One region of the [Bacillus] caldolyticus genome, then DNA from elsewhere that is predicted to be linked to it. Evidence: riboswitches for the same ligand, from Rfam matches in the RefSeq annotation. Region 1 holds a riboswitch; the other holds the start of a gene.

Region 1 (7,668 bases):
TGGGCGGCCATGACGACAACGAGCATGAGCAAGACCGAAAACGGCACGCCAAACAGCTCCCCTTGGCCGATAAATAAAAAGGAAGGAATAAATTTGCCCGGCGCCGTGCCGCCATCAGGCAGCGGCATGTCGTTATAAATCGAAAATCCTTTTGTATACGTAAGCTGCACGCCGTTGATCGCGTACATCGTCGCCAACGTGGCGAGCAAATCGGGCAGTTTGAATTTGACGATCAATAACGAATTAAGCAGCCCGACGGCGACGCCGAGCAACAGCGGCACGAGCAAGGTGACGAAAATTTCTTGGCGATGCAAGACAAGCGCCGCTGCACTGGCAATCGTCGCCAAGCTCACTGTCGAACCGACCGACAAATCGAAGCCGTCGACGATGAGCGAAAATGTAATGCCAATGGCCACCAAGGTGACGATGGAAATGGAACGCAAAATGTCGCTGAAGTTTTCATAGGTGAAAAACCGGTCTTGTGTCAGGCCAAAATAGGCGATTACAGCCAAAATGGCAAGCAGTGTGCCATGTTTATACAAAAATTCAAGAATGAACGGCGCCGCTTTTTTCGACGGCGCTGTGGAAACGGCTGGCTGGCTCATCGATCTCACCTCCGCTGCAATAGTACACAAGCTGTTCATAGGTTAGTTCTGCGGCCGGCAGGCGGGTGAGCAGCCGGCCGTCAGCCATGATGTAGATGGTGTCGCACACCTCAAGAAGCTCGTGAAATTCACTCGAAAAATATAGTACTGTTTTTCCTTCATCGGCGAGAGCACGGATGATGGAAAACACCTCTTGTTTGGCGTGGACATCGATTCCTTTCGTAGGCTCGTCGAATAGAAAAACACGCGCGTTTGTGTTCAGCCATTTGCCGATGACGACTTTCTGCTGGTTGCCGCCGCTTAAGTGGCGGACAGCGGTCGAAGGCGACGGCGGATGGATGCCGAGCGAGCGGACAAGTTCGTCGGCGGCGTCCGTTTCCTTCCTCCGGCTGATCCATTGCCAGCGCGACAGCCGGGAAAGGAGGCGGACGGTGATGTTGGTTTTCACTGACTCGGGCAAGAACAGCCCTTGTTTGCGCCGTTCTTCCGGAATGAGACAAAGGCCGGCGTCGATGGCTTCATAAGGCGATGAGAACACATAGCGTCTGCCATCAATTTCCCACTCGCCGGATGTGTTCCGGTGGGCGATGAGGCTTTCGGCAAGCTCCGTCTTGCCGGCGCCGACCAAGCCGGCGATGCCGACGATTTCGCCGCGGTGGGCGTATAGGTCGACTGTTGTCCCGGTTTTGTCGATCAAAATTCCGCGGGCGGCAAACGCGATGTCGCTTCCATGCGCGCGCGTTTGTTTCATGGCGGCGGCTCGCCTTGTTCCGGTCATATGAAGGACGATGTCTTCAAGCGGCAAACCGCGGGCGGAACCATGGTAGACGACGCGGCCGTCGCGCAAAATCGTCAGCCGGTCGGCGATTTCCTGCACTTCTTTCAGTTTATGAGAGATGTAAATAAAGCCGACGCCTTGCTGTTTCAGTTCCGTGATGATGGCAAACAGCCGCTTCGTTTCGGCTTCGCTCAAGGCGGCGGTCGGTTCGTCCAAAATGATGTAGCGCGCATTCGATGACAACACTTTGGCGAGCACGATCAGCTGTTTTTCATGGAGCGAGCAGTCGCGCACGAGCTTTGCCGGCGAAATGGCAAGGCCGACGCGGCGAAGCAGAGCAGCGGCCCGTTCTTTTTCCCGGCGCAGCGAGCGGATCGGCTGTTTCTTCACATCAGCGAGCTCATCGGCCGCCAAGTTTTCGTAAACGGGCAATCCTGGGAAAAGCGCCGTGTCGACCTCTTGGACGACGAAGCCGATGCCGGCTCGTTTCGCGTCAAGCGGCGACGAAAAGGTGCAGTTGACGCCATCGATCGTGATCGTGCCGGCGTCGGGAGGAATGGCGCCGGCCAAAATGTTCATGAGCGTGCTTTTGCCGGCGCCGTTCATGCCCAAAAGGGCGTGGACTTCGCCTGGACGGACGGAAAAGTCCACGCCGTCAAGCACGCGCACCGCGCCAAACGATTTTTCAATGCCTCGCATTGACAGCCTGTTCATTTTTTGTTCACCTGAGCTTCCAACGTTTTCATCCATGGCGAGATGGCGACGTTCGATTGCCCCCAGCCCAGGATGTATTGCGAAAGCTCGTTCATCGATACTTGCTTATCGGGCAAGTCGGTCCGTTTTACTAAATGCGGCTCGAGCGAGTAAATGTTCGGCGTTTTCTCGCCGGCGATTTTTTGATAGGCGAACCGCACCTGAACGCGGCCGACTTCCGCCGGATCCGTCGCTGTTGTCGCCACCCACGGACTGTTCGGTTTTTGGATCATTTGCAAGTCTTCGTCACTCAAATCGATGCCGTATACTTTGATTTCCGTACGCCCGGCTTGCTCGATGGCGCGCGTCGCTCCTTTGGCGAACTCGTCCCAAGTTGCGAAGACGGCGTCAATGTCGCCTTTGTTCGGATATTTTTTCAAAATGGCCTCCATTTGCGTTTGCGTGTCCAAAGCCGTGTTGGCGCTCGCCGTACCGAACTTGGCGACTTCTTTTATGTTCGGATAGCGTTTTTTGAACGCCTCATAAATGACGTGGCGCCGCTCCATTGGAGTAAAACCGCCGACCCAAATCGTGACGATGTTGCCCTCTCCATTTAAATCTTCGGCGAGTGTTTTTAACGTTTTCCAGGCGAGGCTGTAGTCGTCTTGGTCGATGACGGTGACGCCGGGAACGTTCAAATCGTTGTCAAAGGCGACGACCGGGATGCCTTTTTCAACCGCTTTTTTCACCGGGCCTTCGAGCGCATCAGCGCGGCCGTGATCAAGCAGAATGGCATCAACGTTTTGCGTGATGGCCGTTTCTACGTATGAGGCCATTTTCGTCAAGTCGTTGTCGGCGTTGTAAATTTGCACTTCGCCGCCGAACTTTTGCACTTGTTCTTTAACGCCGGCGATGTATTGCGACGAGAACGTGCCGATGGACATTTGCATAATGGCGGCGATCTTCACCGGTTTTTTCAGCTTCTCCGGGATGGCCGCCTGTTCGCTGCTCGATGCGGTTTGGCTGTTGGATGAGACGGTGTCGCCTTGGATGGCCGTTTGCTTCGTTTCGTTGGCCGGCTTAGAGCTCACGGCGTCTTGCTCGTTCGTGCAGCCGGCCAAGACGGAGAACACGGCAAAGAAAAGAAGAGAAAGGAACGATAAGGCCTTAAATCGTTTCATGCTGCTCCTCCTTTGCAAATAACGCTGGCAGTGCCGCGCTGTAGCTGCCGCGGACGATGCCTTTTTCGGTAATGATCGCGGTAATCAGTTCGTTTGGCGTCACGTCAAACGCCGGGTTATACACGTTGACGCCTTCCGGGGCGACGCGCACGCCGGCCAGATGGGTCACTTCATCCGGATGGCGCTCTTCAATCGGGATGTCTGCCCCTGTCTTTGTCGCCAAATCGATGGTGGACAACGGTGCGGCGACGTAAAACGGAATGCCAAACGATTTGGCGAGCAAGGCGAGGCCGAACGTGCCGATTTTGTTCGCTGTATCGCCGTTTTGTGCGATCCGGTCGGCGCCGACGATAATGGCGCGAATCCCTTTCGCTTTGATCGTTTGCGCCGCCATGTTGTCCGTAATAAGCGTGACGTCGACGCCTGCTTGCATCAGCTCCCAGGCGGTCAGACGCGCTCCTTGCAAAACGGGGCGCGTCTCAAGGGCGTACACGGATAACTCGATCCCTTTCTCTTTCGCCAAATAAAACGGGGCGAGCGCCGTGCCGTAGCGGGCGGTGGCGATCGAGCCGGCGTTGCAAATCGTCATCACCCGGTCGCCTGGGCGAAAAAGCGATAACGCATGTTCGCCGATGCGGCGGCAGACATCTTCGTCCTCGATTTGGATGCGGATCGCCTCGTGAATAAGCGCCGTTTTCGCTTCGTTGACCGAGGCGGCGTCTTTGGCGGCGGCAGTGAGCCGGTCAAGCGCCCAAACCAAATTGACGGCCGTCGGGCGGGCGCTTGCCAAATAATCGCGGTCTTGCTTTAGGCGGCTATGGAACTCGTGGACCGTTTCCGCTTTATAATGCGAGGCGGCGAGCGCCAGACCATAAGCGGCGGTGATGCCGATCGCCGGCGCTCCGCGCACTTTCAGCGAGGCGATCGCATCGTACACGTCTTCAAGCGTATGCAGGTCGATATATTCTGTTGCTAATGGCAATTTTTGTTGGTTTAAAATCGTGATATGCGTCTCGCGCCACTCGACAGAGCGCGGGATGGCAAAGGTGTCCATCGTCGTCTTCCTTTCTTTTCACATTTTCCGTTGATCCGGGCCGGCACTGGGCCGGTCGTCGCCGTGTTACTATTCGGTTTCTGCAAACACTCGGCGGAAGCCGTCCGTTCCGGTCAGCTCGTTGCGCTCGACAATTAGGCGGCGGCCGAGGCGGAGCGCGTGTCGTTTGGCGGCAAGGCGGGCTTCTTTCTGCTCGATGCCGTCAAGGTCGGCCACATGGGCGAGGCCGATCGTCCGGCGGATGACTTCGCAGCCGGCAAAGCCGACAGCATCGATGAACGCATGCCGGAGCACTTCGTCAAGCAAGCCCGGTGTTGCGGCGTACGTCTCGATGCTTTTGGTGCGCCAAAGCTCCGAGAATATGGACGCAAAGACGTCCCAGGTCCGGTCGATGTGATCAAAGAGCGGTTGGCGCTCAACGTCAGGGCGGGACAACGCATTTAACAGCAAGTTGGCGAAAAACTGCCCAAGGTCAAAGCCGATCGGGCCGTAAAAGGCGAATTCCGGGTCGATTACTTTCGTTTCGTCGGTGCTTGCGAAAATGCTGCCGGTATGCAAATCGCCATGCAGAAGCACATCGGCTTCGGTTAAAAACTTGCGCTTCAACTTCGCCGCTTCCAAACGGAGGCGGTCGTCATTCCAAAGCGTTTCGACGTCCGGCCGCAGCTCGTCTTCGAAGTTGTTCGTGTCATGGTCGAAAAATGGATCGGTGAAGACGAGATCTTCGGTGATTTTGCACAGCTCCGGATTGACGAAGCTTTGCGCCAATTTCTTTTTCTCTTGCTGGTTCATGCCGAAATCGGATGTGTAAAACGCTGTTTTGGCGATAAATTCGCCGATATGCCGGGACAAAAGCGGGAATGTTTTCCCTTCGATCAACCCTTTGCGGGCGATTTGCAGACGGGACAAGTCTTCCATCACGGTAATGGCAAGCGATTCGTCAGAATAGTAGACGTTCGGCACGTATTGCGGTACATAGCTGGCAAACGTGCGCAACGCGTTGCTTTCAATAACCGCGCGCTTTAACGTGAGCGGCCAGCTTTCGCCGACGACTTTCGCGTACGGGAGCGCCTGTTTGATGATGACGCCTTGCTTCGTTTCCTGATCGACGATATGAAAGACTAAGTTTAAGTTTCCGTCGCCGATTTCGCGGCACACAAGCGGCGCCCCGTCTCGGAATAGGCCGAGGCGGACGGCGAGGGCGGTCGCTTTTTGTTCGGTGAGCGGTTCGTAAACAGTGGATTGGACAATCGTCATTTTCACGTTCCCCCTTTAGGTTTTGGCAAATGAAAAAGCCTCTTTCGCATACGGAAAGAGGCTCGAAGATGCATCGTCTTCGCGCCTCTTATCTTTCAGAAAGACATCGGTCTTTCTGTTGGACTTAGCACCGTGCCCTGCGGAAGCGGTTCGCTTCCGGCGCCGCCTTTGGCGTGCGCCCTATCTCACGATAGCATTACGGTCGGTTGCTGGGCTTCATTGGGCCAATTCCCTCAGCCAACTCTTGATAAGAGTACCGATTTCTCGTATTCAGTTTTTGCAATTTTCACGATGTTGTCAATCGTTTGGTTGTTTGATTCGAATGATACATGGTCGATCAATCGATTGTCAATACGTTTTGAAAAAATTTTTTGCCGTTTCATAGTCGTGCGGCCGGCGGTCGGCAAACACCGGGATGCGCGTACGGACGTCCGCAACGAGTGCGGGATCGATGTCGGCCGAGAGAATGCCCGGCTTCTCGTCCGCCTCGGCGATCACTTCGCCCCATGGGTCGATGACGAGCGAATGGCCGGCAAAGACGTTGTTCGGGTCGCGGCCAGCCCGGTTGCAGGCGACGACGTAGCATTGGTTTTCAATCGCCCGCGCCATCAAGAGCGTCCGCCAATGGTGCAGGCGGGGAAGCGGCCATTCGGCGACGACAAACAGCACTTCCGCCCCAGCCAAAGCATGGGCGCGAATCCACTCCGGAAAGCGGATGTCATAGCAAATGACCCCGGCGCATGCAAGCCCGTCGAGCGAAAACAAGCCTAAGCTGCTTCCCGGCTGCAAATACAAATGTTCATCCATTAATTGGAACAGATGGAGTTTGCTGTATTCGCCGACGATTTGACCGCTCCGGTCGGCCACGATCATCGTGTTCGTCACGCCGGTTGTTGTTTTTTTAGCGACCGAGCCGGCGACGAGATGGATGTTGTGTGCTTGCGCTAGGCGGGAGGCGAACGCTTTCGCCCGTTCGGCGCCTTCGTCGGCAATCTCATCTAGGCGCGTCAAATCGTAGCCGGTCGTCCATAATTCCGGCAGCACGATGATATTCGCGCCGTCCTTGACGGCCGATTCAATGGCGCTTTCCGCGCACCGTTCGTTTTCGTTCGGGTCGCCAAACGCAATATCAAGCTGGAGGCAGGCGATGCGGATCGTCATGAGTTTTCACCTCGAAAAAATTTTGCTTTACATTTTGCTTTTTACGATATATGATGTTGCACTAGAATTTCAAGAATTTTTTAAGAAGGTGTGGGCGATGACGATGGAAATTCCTTTTTCCGAGCTGCTTGAGCAGCTGCCAAAGCAATTTTTCGCCTCGCTTGTCGCAAAAGTCGGGGAGAAAATCAAGGCCGGATGCGACGTGATCAATTTAGGGCAAGGCAACCCGGATCAGCCGACGCCAAAGCATATCGTCGAGGCGATGCAGCGGGCGGCGGCCAATCCGAAATACCATAAATATTCGCCATTTCAAGGCTACTTCTTTTTGAAAGAAGCCATTGCCGCGTTTTACGCGCGTGAATACGGGGTGAACGTCGATCCAGACCGCGAAGTCGCCATTTTGTTCGGCGGCAAGGCCGGGCTTGTCGAGCTGCCGCTTTGCCTCGTCAACCCGGGCGATGTGGTGCTTGTCCCGGACCCGGGCTATCCGGACTATTGGTCGGGGATCGCGCTTGCCCGCGCGCGGATGGAAATGATGCCGCTTTCTTCGGAAAACGGATTCTTACCGGATTACGAAGCCATTCCGGAGTCGGTCGCCGACCGAGCGAAGCTCATGTTTTTAAACTATCCGAACAATCCGACCGGTGCGACGGCGACAAAGGAATTTTTCGCGGAGACGGTGGCGTTTGCCGCCAAGCACGGCATTGCCGTCGTGCACGATTTCGCTTATGGAGCGATCGGCTTTGACGGCCGGAAACCGGTCAGCTTCCTGGAAGCCGATGGGGCGAAAGACGTCGGCGTCGAAATTTATACGTTTTCGAAAACATACAATATGGCCGGCTGGCGTGTGGCGTTTGCCGTCGGCAACGAGCGGATCATTCGGGCGCTTGAGCTTTTGCAGGATCATTTGTATGTCAGCTTGTTCGGCGCCATCCAGGA
Region 2 (7,668 bases), 1.7 Mb from region 1:
TACAAAACGGGCCAAACAATACAAAAAATTGCTGATTTTTTTCAACCGATTGACTAAACTTAACGCTTAACAATCCCCCTATCACCATGCCGCCAAAGAAAACAGAGTTAATATATCCCCACCATTCCTCTCCTACATGTAATTGTTCTTTCACATACATATAAAGGATGGCCGAAATCCAGACCCCATTTCCGATTCCTTCAAAAAATGACATGAAGCTAATCGATTTAGCGTGCACATTTCTCCAAGTGTATTCCCATCCTAGACTGATCGAAAGGAGAAAGTTCTTTAGGCCTTTGCCTTGAGCCGTCTTCTTCTTTGTATGTTCTTGTATATGCAACAGAAACATGAGAATGCTTGAGACGACATAGAACAATAAGGTGATATTGATTAAAAGGAACGGCGACCCTACACTGACAATCAAACTCCCAATCGGCCATGCGCTAAGTTTGATGAATTGGTCTAACGTGTTTACAAAACTGTTGGCTTTCAAGATTTCCTCCTTGGAAACGATAAAAGGAACGAGGGAGTTTTTAATCGGATTATTGATCCCATCTAAAAAAGCGATCAATGATACAAAAACATAAACGATCGCAGTGTAATGTTCCGCACCCCAGTGCAAAAACAGCGAGAGAAAAAGCAGCAGAAATGTTTTACACATTTGTCCGTAGGACAATAACGTTTTTAGTTTATATTTTTCGAAAAATATCGGTGCGACGATTCCGCTAATAAATAACGACAATGTAACGAAAAAAGGGACTAATGCGGCAGCCATGGCTTTCGATGTCAAATGATATAGGTAAGAGACAACGGAAACAATGTAGAACACATCTCCGAAATTCGCGAAAGATTGTCCGATCCAAAGGAAATGAAATGTTTTATTTTTCATGACCTCAATCCTCTCTTTGATCATCGAAACGACTGGTGATGGAATAGTCAAAATGAACCAAAAATCAGATCTTCAGTCTTTGATGAAACTGGCTTTTTGCCACGCCCCAAAACGATGGAGCGAAGGAAAACGGGTTGATTTTCAACAATCTGCTAAAGGTAAATGGATATACTGAAGCAATGGAAGCCTCCCCCTTATTCTGTTTAGAGTATCTTGAAAATCAAAAGGCCTTTAGACAGAGCATATCATGCTGCTGGAGTTTCTATAGGAATTATGCATCTTGATCACTTGTTTAATGATACTAAAAATTGTGATAAGTATATGAATGATTTGCGGAAAACAGTTGGAGAAATAGAAGTAAGAACACAATTCTTGGGGAAACAGGGAGTAAAAACTTTAGAAATAATGCGCAAGTTCATTAATCATCCATCTTTTGATGACATTACGTATTCCTTGCAGAACTCATGGCCATTGCGGCAAATGAAAACACAGAAGCTCATTGCGTTTGCTCGAGTCTGGTTGTTTGAGGCGAATGAAACGGACCGACGTACAGAAATGTCTAACGATTCAGTGTCGGAGACGAAAGCAGAGGAAAGAACAGAAAAACCGGCCGAACAGGATGTTCCCTGTCCGGCCGGGTTCTTGTTACACGAGCGGTCCGCCGAGTTTTTCGATCGTCGGGTCGATATGGGCGAACTTTCGGAAGTTGGCGCGGAACTTTTGCGCCAGCTCTTTTGCTTTTTGTTCGTATGCTTGTTTGTCAGCCCATGTGTTTTGCGGCTGCAGGACGTCATCCGGCACGCCGGGGACGTGGGTTGGGATGGCGAGGCCGAAAATCGGGTCTTGCACCGTTTCGACGTTGTCGAGCTCCCCTTCGACAGCGGCTTGCACCATCGCCCGGGTGTAGGCGAGCTTCATGCGGCTGCCGACGCCGTACGGTCCCCCTGTCCAGCCGGTGTTGACCAAAAAGACGCGGACGTTGTGTTCGGCGATTTTTTGCCCGAGCATTTCCGCGTATTCGACGGCCGGGCGCGGCAAAAACGGTGCGCCAAAGCACGTTGAGAACGTTGCTTCCGGTTCGGTGACGCCGCGTTCGGTGCCGGCGAGTTTGCTTGTGTAGCCGCTTAAGAAATGGTACATCGCCTGTTCGCGCGTCAGCTTGCTGATTGGCGGCAGGACGCCGAACGCATCAGCCGTCAAAAACACGATCGTGGACGGATGGCCGGCGACGCTTGGGTCGACGATGTTTTTGATCGCTTGAAGCGGGTAGGCGGCGCGCGTGTTTTCCGTCAGCGTGCCGTCGTCGTAATTCGGCACCCGCGTCGCGTCGTCGAGGACGACGTTTTCGAGCACCGCGCCGAAGCCGATGGCGTCAAAAATTTGCGGCTCTTTCTCGCGCGATAGGTTGATGCATTTCGCATAGCAGCCGCCTTCGATGTTGAAAATGCCGCGGTTTGACCAGCCGTGCTCATCATCGCCGATCAAGCGGCGGTTCGGGTCGGTCGAGAGCGTCGTTTTTCCCGTTCCCGACAAGCCGAAAAAGAGGGCGACGTCGCCTTCCTGGCCGACGTTGGCCGAGCAGTGCATCGGCAGGATGCCTTGTTCCGGCAGCAAATAGTTCATCACCGAGAAAATCGATTTTTTCATTTCGCCGGCATACTCGGTGCCGCCGATCAACACGGTGCGCCGTTCAAACGAGATGATGATGAACGCTTCCGAGCGCGTGCCGTCAACGGCGGGATCGGCTTTAAAGTTCGGCGCGCAAATGACGGTGAATTGCGGCTCATGCGCGGCGAGCTCTTCGGCGTTCGGCCGGATGAACAGCTGATGGACGAACAAGTTGTGCCAGGCGAATTCGTTGACGACTTGAATCGGCAGCCGGGATTTCGGATCGGCGCCGGCAAAGCCTTTAAACACGAACAGTTCATCTTTCTTCATTAAATAGTCGAGCACTTTGTCGTACAGTTTATCAAACGTCTCCGGAGACATCGGCTGGTTGACCGCGCCCCAGTCGATCGTTTGCTTCGTTGACGGTTCTTCGACGATGTATTTGTCTTTCGGCGACCGCCCTGTGTACTTGCCGGTTGTCACCGCGACGGCTCCGGTGTGCGTCAGCCGTCCTTCGTTCCGTTGCAGGACTTTCTCAACGAGCTCGGCGACGGACAGTTGATGATGCACGTACGGTTTTTGCAGCAATAAATCAAGCTTATTCGTCATGTTTGCGATCCCCATATTCAAAACCTGCCTTCTTTTTGTAATCACTCTTGAAAATAGTATAACACATTTTTATTAATAGTCCATACTAATTGTGTGGGTTTTTCAAACTTTATTTTGCCCAATGTGTTGGTTTCCTTGAGGAAAGAATTTTCGCGGCTGGAAATGATAAAAAATGAATTTTGATAGTTGACTTTGCCGATTCCGTTGCGATAAGATAAGTCATTGAACGGATACTCTTATCCCGAGCCGGTGGAGGGACAGGCCCGATGAAGCCCAGCAACCGTCACAACTGTACATGTGTGAAATGGTGCTAACCTGTGGCAAGGCGCAGTCCTTGAACGATAAGAGTGAAAGGAAGCAATACGATTGCCATGACCTTTCCTCAGCCGTTACAGGAAAGGTTTTTTATATTGCGAAGGGAAAAAGGGAAATGAGTTCCGTGTCGCCACATTATGCCAAGAGGAGGAAACAAACCGAATGTCAGCCAAACGCCGCTTGTTTACTTCAGAGTCTGTGACGGAAGGACATCCGGATAAAATTTGCGACCAAATTTCTGACGCCATTTTGGATGCCATTTTGGAAAAAGATCCGAACGCCCGCGTCGCCTGCGAAACGAGCGTCACGACCGGGCTGGTGCTCGTGAGCGGGGAAATCACGACATCAACATACGTGGACATTCCGCGCATCGTCCGCGATACGATCCGGGAGATCGGCTACACGCGCGCCAAATACGGATTTGACGCTGATACGTGCGCGGTGCTGACGTCGATTGACGAACAATCGCCGGACATTGCGATGGGGGTGGACCGGGCGCTCGAGGCGCGCGAAGGTCAGATGACTGACGAGGAAATTGAAGCGATCGGCGCCGGCGACCAAGGATTGATGTTTGGGTTCGCCTGCAATGAGACGGAAGAATTGATGCCGCTGCCGATTTCGCTTGCGCACCGCTTGGCGCGCCGATTGGCGGAAGTGCGCAAAACGGACGTCTTGCCGTACTTGCGGCCGGACGGGAAAACGCAAGTGACGATCGAATACGATGAAAACGGCAAACCGGTGCGCGTCGATACGATCGTCGTTTCCGCGCAGCACCATCCGGAAATTACGCAAGAGCAAATCCAGCGCGACATTAAAGAGCAGGTCATCAAGCCGGTCGTGCCCGCGGAGCTGCTTGATGAGAACACGAAATATTTCATCAACCCGACAGGACGGTTTGTCATCGGCGGTCCGCAAGGGGATGCTGGGTTGACGGGGCGCAAAATCATCGTCGATACGTACGGCGGCTACGCCCGCCACGGCGGTGGCGCGTTCTCGGGCAAAGATCCGACGAAAGTCGACCGCTCGGCGGCGTATGCGGCCCGCTATGTCGCGAAAAACATCGTCGCGGCAGGACTGGCCGACAAATGCGAAGTGCAGCTTGCCTACGCGATCGGCGTCGCCCGCCCAGTTTCGATTTCGATCGATACGTTCGGCACCGGCAAAGTGTCGGAAGACATTTTGATTGAAGTCGTGCGCAACAACTTCGATCTCCGCCCGGCGGGCATCATCAAAATGCTCGACCTTCGCCGCCCGATTTACAAACAGACGGCTGCTTACGGCCATTTTGGGCGTACGGACATCGACCTGCCGTGGGAGCGCACCGACAAAGCCGCCTTGTTGAAAGAACAAGCGCTGGCGTTGGCGGACAAGTGATGAAAGAAAAAGAGCTGCCTGATCACGGCAGCTCTTTTTTGTCGGCGCACGATGTCCGCTGTTGCTGCAGCGCTTTGTAATACTGCCCTTTCTCGACATATTCGCGGCGGATGCGCTCCATTTCGCGGATATCGTCTTCCGTCAGTTCGCGGACGACTTTCGCCGGCCGGCCGAGGGCGAGCGTGTTGGGCGGAATTTTTTTGCCCGGCGGCACTAAACTGCCGGCGCCGATAAACGCGCCTTCCCCGATTTCCGCGCGGTCCAAAATGATTGAGCCCATGCCGATGAGCGCGTTTTTGCGAACGATGGCGCTGTGCAAAATGACTTGATGGCCGACCGTCACCCCGTCCTCAATGATAAGCGGATTGTTTGGACTTTGATGCAAAATTGAGTTATCTTGAATATTGACCCGGTTGCCAATCACCGTTGGCGCCACATCGCCGCGAATGACGGTATTGAACCAAATGCTTGTCTCTTCGCCGATCACGACATCGCCGGTGATCGTCACATAGTCGGCGATAAAGGCGGAGGCGGCAATTTGCGGCGTTTTGCCTTTGTATGGGTAAATCATGGGCGTTCGTTCCTTTCTGTTGCAAAATCGATCGTTCACCATGTATTGTACAACGCTGCGTCCAAATCGCCAACGAAAGCGAGCGCGCCTAATCGGGATTGGTGAAAAACGTTTCGTTTCGCCCGATGAGTGGTTGGGATCGGGGAAGAAGATCCGATTTCACAAAGCTTCTCAACGTGAGAAGAACCGTTGTTGAGCGGCTTTTTCACTCCGTCGCCAACCCTTTTATGGTTTGCCCCGGCCGCATTGATGGCAATACTGGAAGACGAGATCGCAAGCTGTTCAGACGCGAAACGATTTTGGTTGCCGATAAGATGGAAATGCTAGGAGACGAGACCATGGTGTTTGCACCTGAGGTGAGCCGATTGAACATTCCGAAAAACCCCATCGCCTTGATGAAAATGGTGTATCGTGACGTGCTTCCGCTTGTCCACCGCGAGCTTGCCTATTGGCGGCGCCAAGCCGAGCGCATTCCCGACCCGGAATTGCGGCGCCAGGCGCTCGCGAGCATCGCTTCGAAAACGTTCCATTGCGAAGGCGGCTCCATTTTGGCGCTCTTGGCCGGAGAAAACATGGAGGATTGCATCCGCTTTATCGTTGCTTACCAGACGATCAGCGATTATTTGGATAATTTGTGCGACCGCAGCACCTCGCTCGATCCGCTCGACTTTCGCGCCTTGCACGATTCGATGCCGGACGCTTTGACGATCGGAGCAGAGCCGTCGAACTATTACCGCCATCGCCGCGAACAGGAAGACGGCGGCTATTTGCCGGCGCTTGTCCGCACGTGCCAAGAGGTGCTCGAGACGGTGCGCCATTATGAGACGATCGCCCCATTTTTGCATGAATTGGCCGGATATTATTGCGACTTGCAAGTGCATAAACATGTTGAAGCGAGCGAGCGGGTGCCGCGGCTGGAGAAATGGTTCGCGCAATACAAAGACGCCTTGCCGCCGATGGAGTGGTATGAGTTTTCCGCCTGCTCCGGTTCGACGCTCGGCATTTTCTGCCTCGTCGCCTATGCGTTTGGCGAATCGCTGCCGCCGGAGATGGCGAGACAAGTGCGCGACGGTTATTTTCCGTACATTCAAGGACTGCACATTTTGCTCGACTATTTGATCGATCAGGAGGAAGACCGGGACGGCGGCGATTTAAACTTTTGCTTTTACTATCCGAATGAAACGGTGATGCTTGAGCGGCTTTGCCATTTCATCGAAGAGGCCGACCGCCATGTCGGCGCCCTTCCGCACGGCGAGTTTCACCGCCTTATTCACCGAGGGCTTCTTGGGTTGTATTTGTCGGATGCCAAGGTGAAAAAGCAGCGCGGGCTGCGCCGGCTGGCGCGCCGGCTCGTCCGCGCCGGCGGGGCGGCGTCGCAGTTTTTCTATTGGAACGGAAAAGCATACCGCTTTTGGCAGGAGCGGCAAAAACGGCTGTCCTTTTCATAAGGGCGGCCGTTTGCTTGTATTGGCAAAAGGGGCGGGATCCGATTGATTCAGGCGCCCTTATCCGCCCGGGTTTCGAGCGCGAGCAAAAACGGCGGGTTGTTTTGCCGATTGATGAATTCGTATTTCAAGGCATGGACGCGCCGTTGATCAAGAGAGCGGACGTAATCAAGGAGCGCGTCGCGTTCGCGCTTTCCTTCCGGATGGCCGTGGTAGACGACAAGAACGATGACGCCGCCCGGCTTCATGACGGAAAGCAACTGGCGGACCGCTTCGATCGTCGATTCCGGCTGGGTGACGATTTGCTTATTGCCGCCCGGCAAATAACCGAGGTTGAACACCGCGCCGGCGATGCGCCCGTGTACATCGGCGGGAAGCGCCTCAAGCAGTTCACTATGGCTTCGCTCGAACAACGTCGCCCGCCCGCATAGCCCATGTTTCGCGAGGCGGGCGGAAGCGGCGGTGATGGCCTCAGACTGAATGTCAAAGCCGAACACATGGCCGAAATCCCCGACGCGTTGGGCCAAATACACGGTGTCGTGCCCGTTGCCGACGGTCGCGTCGACGGCGATGTCGCCTTCGTTGACTGCTTGATCAAGCAAAAAGCGGGCAAACGGCAAAATGTTCATCAAAGCCATCGGTTGGCCCCTCCTTGTGATCGTTTCATCGTTTACGTTGGCAGGCGTGGCGTTGCGCCAAAGTGTCGGATGCCATCGCTTTTCCCCTAAACTTTCCATCCTCTGCGCCGGCGTGACAGAAAACCTTGAGCTGACCGACATTGATCGAGCTGAACGAAGATCCTCACGTCGGCATTGTAACAAAAACTTCATGGAAAATCGACCGCTGCCAATCATTGG

The links. A riboswitch is a leader RNA that binds a small molecule or an ion and turns the genes downstream of it on or off. The one in region 1 is predicted to bind S-adenosylmethionine.
Region 2: it holds a riboswitch for S-adenosylmethionine, as region 1 does, so the genes downstream of both, metK (methionine adenosyltransferase) here and mtnK (S-methyl-5-thioribose kinase) in region 1, are expected to answer to the same signal.

The regions. Positions count from the first base shown of each region.
Region 1 is NZ_CP025074.1:1,032,821-1,040,488, reverse strand. It holds gene CWI35_RS05415 (ABC transporter permease) at 1-605, opposite strand, end outside; gene CWI35_RS05410 (sugar ABC transporter ATP-binding protein) at 547-2,097, opposite strand; gene CWI35_RS05405 (sugar ABC transporter substrate-binding protein) at 2,094-3,257, opposite strand; gene mtnA (S-methyl-5-thioribose-1-phosphate isomerase) at 3,244-4,311, opposite strand; gene mtnK (S-methyl-5-thioribose kinase) at 4,381-5,568, opposite strand; SAM riboswitch class I at 5,654-5,822, opposite strand; gene CWI35_RS05390 (carbon-nitrogen family hydrolase) at 5,917-6,729, opposite strand; gene CWI35_RS05385 (pyridoxal phosphate-dependent aminotransferase) at 6,827-7,668, shown strand, end outside.
Region 2 is NZ_CP025074.1:2,688,230-2,695,897, forward strand. It holds gene CWI35_RS14010 (MFS transporter) at 1-889, opposite strand, end outside; gene pckA (phosphoenolpyruvate carboxykinase (ATP)) at 1,535-3,121, opposite strand; SAM riboswitch class I at 3,340-3,454, shown strand; gene metK (methionine adenosyltransferase) at 3,584-4,795, shown strand; gene CWI35_RS14025 (gamma carbonic anhydrase) at 4,818-5,366, opposite strand; gene CWI35_RS14030 (tetraprenyl-beta-curcumene synthase family protein) at 5,705-6,814, shown strand; gene CWI35_RS14035 (tRNA 5-(aminomethyl)-2-thiouridylate-methyltransferase MnmM) at 6,862-7,449, opposite strand.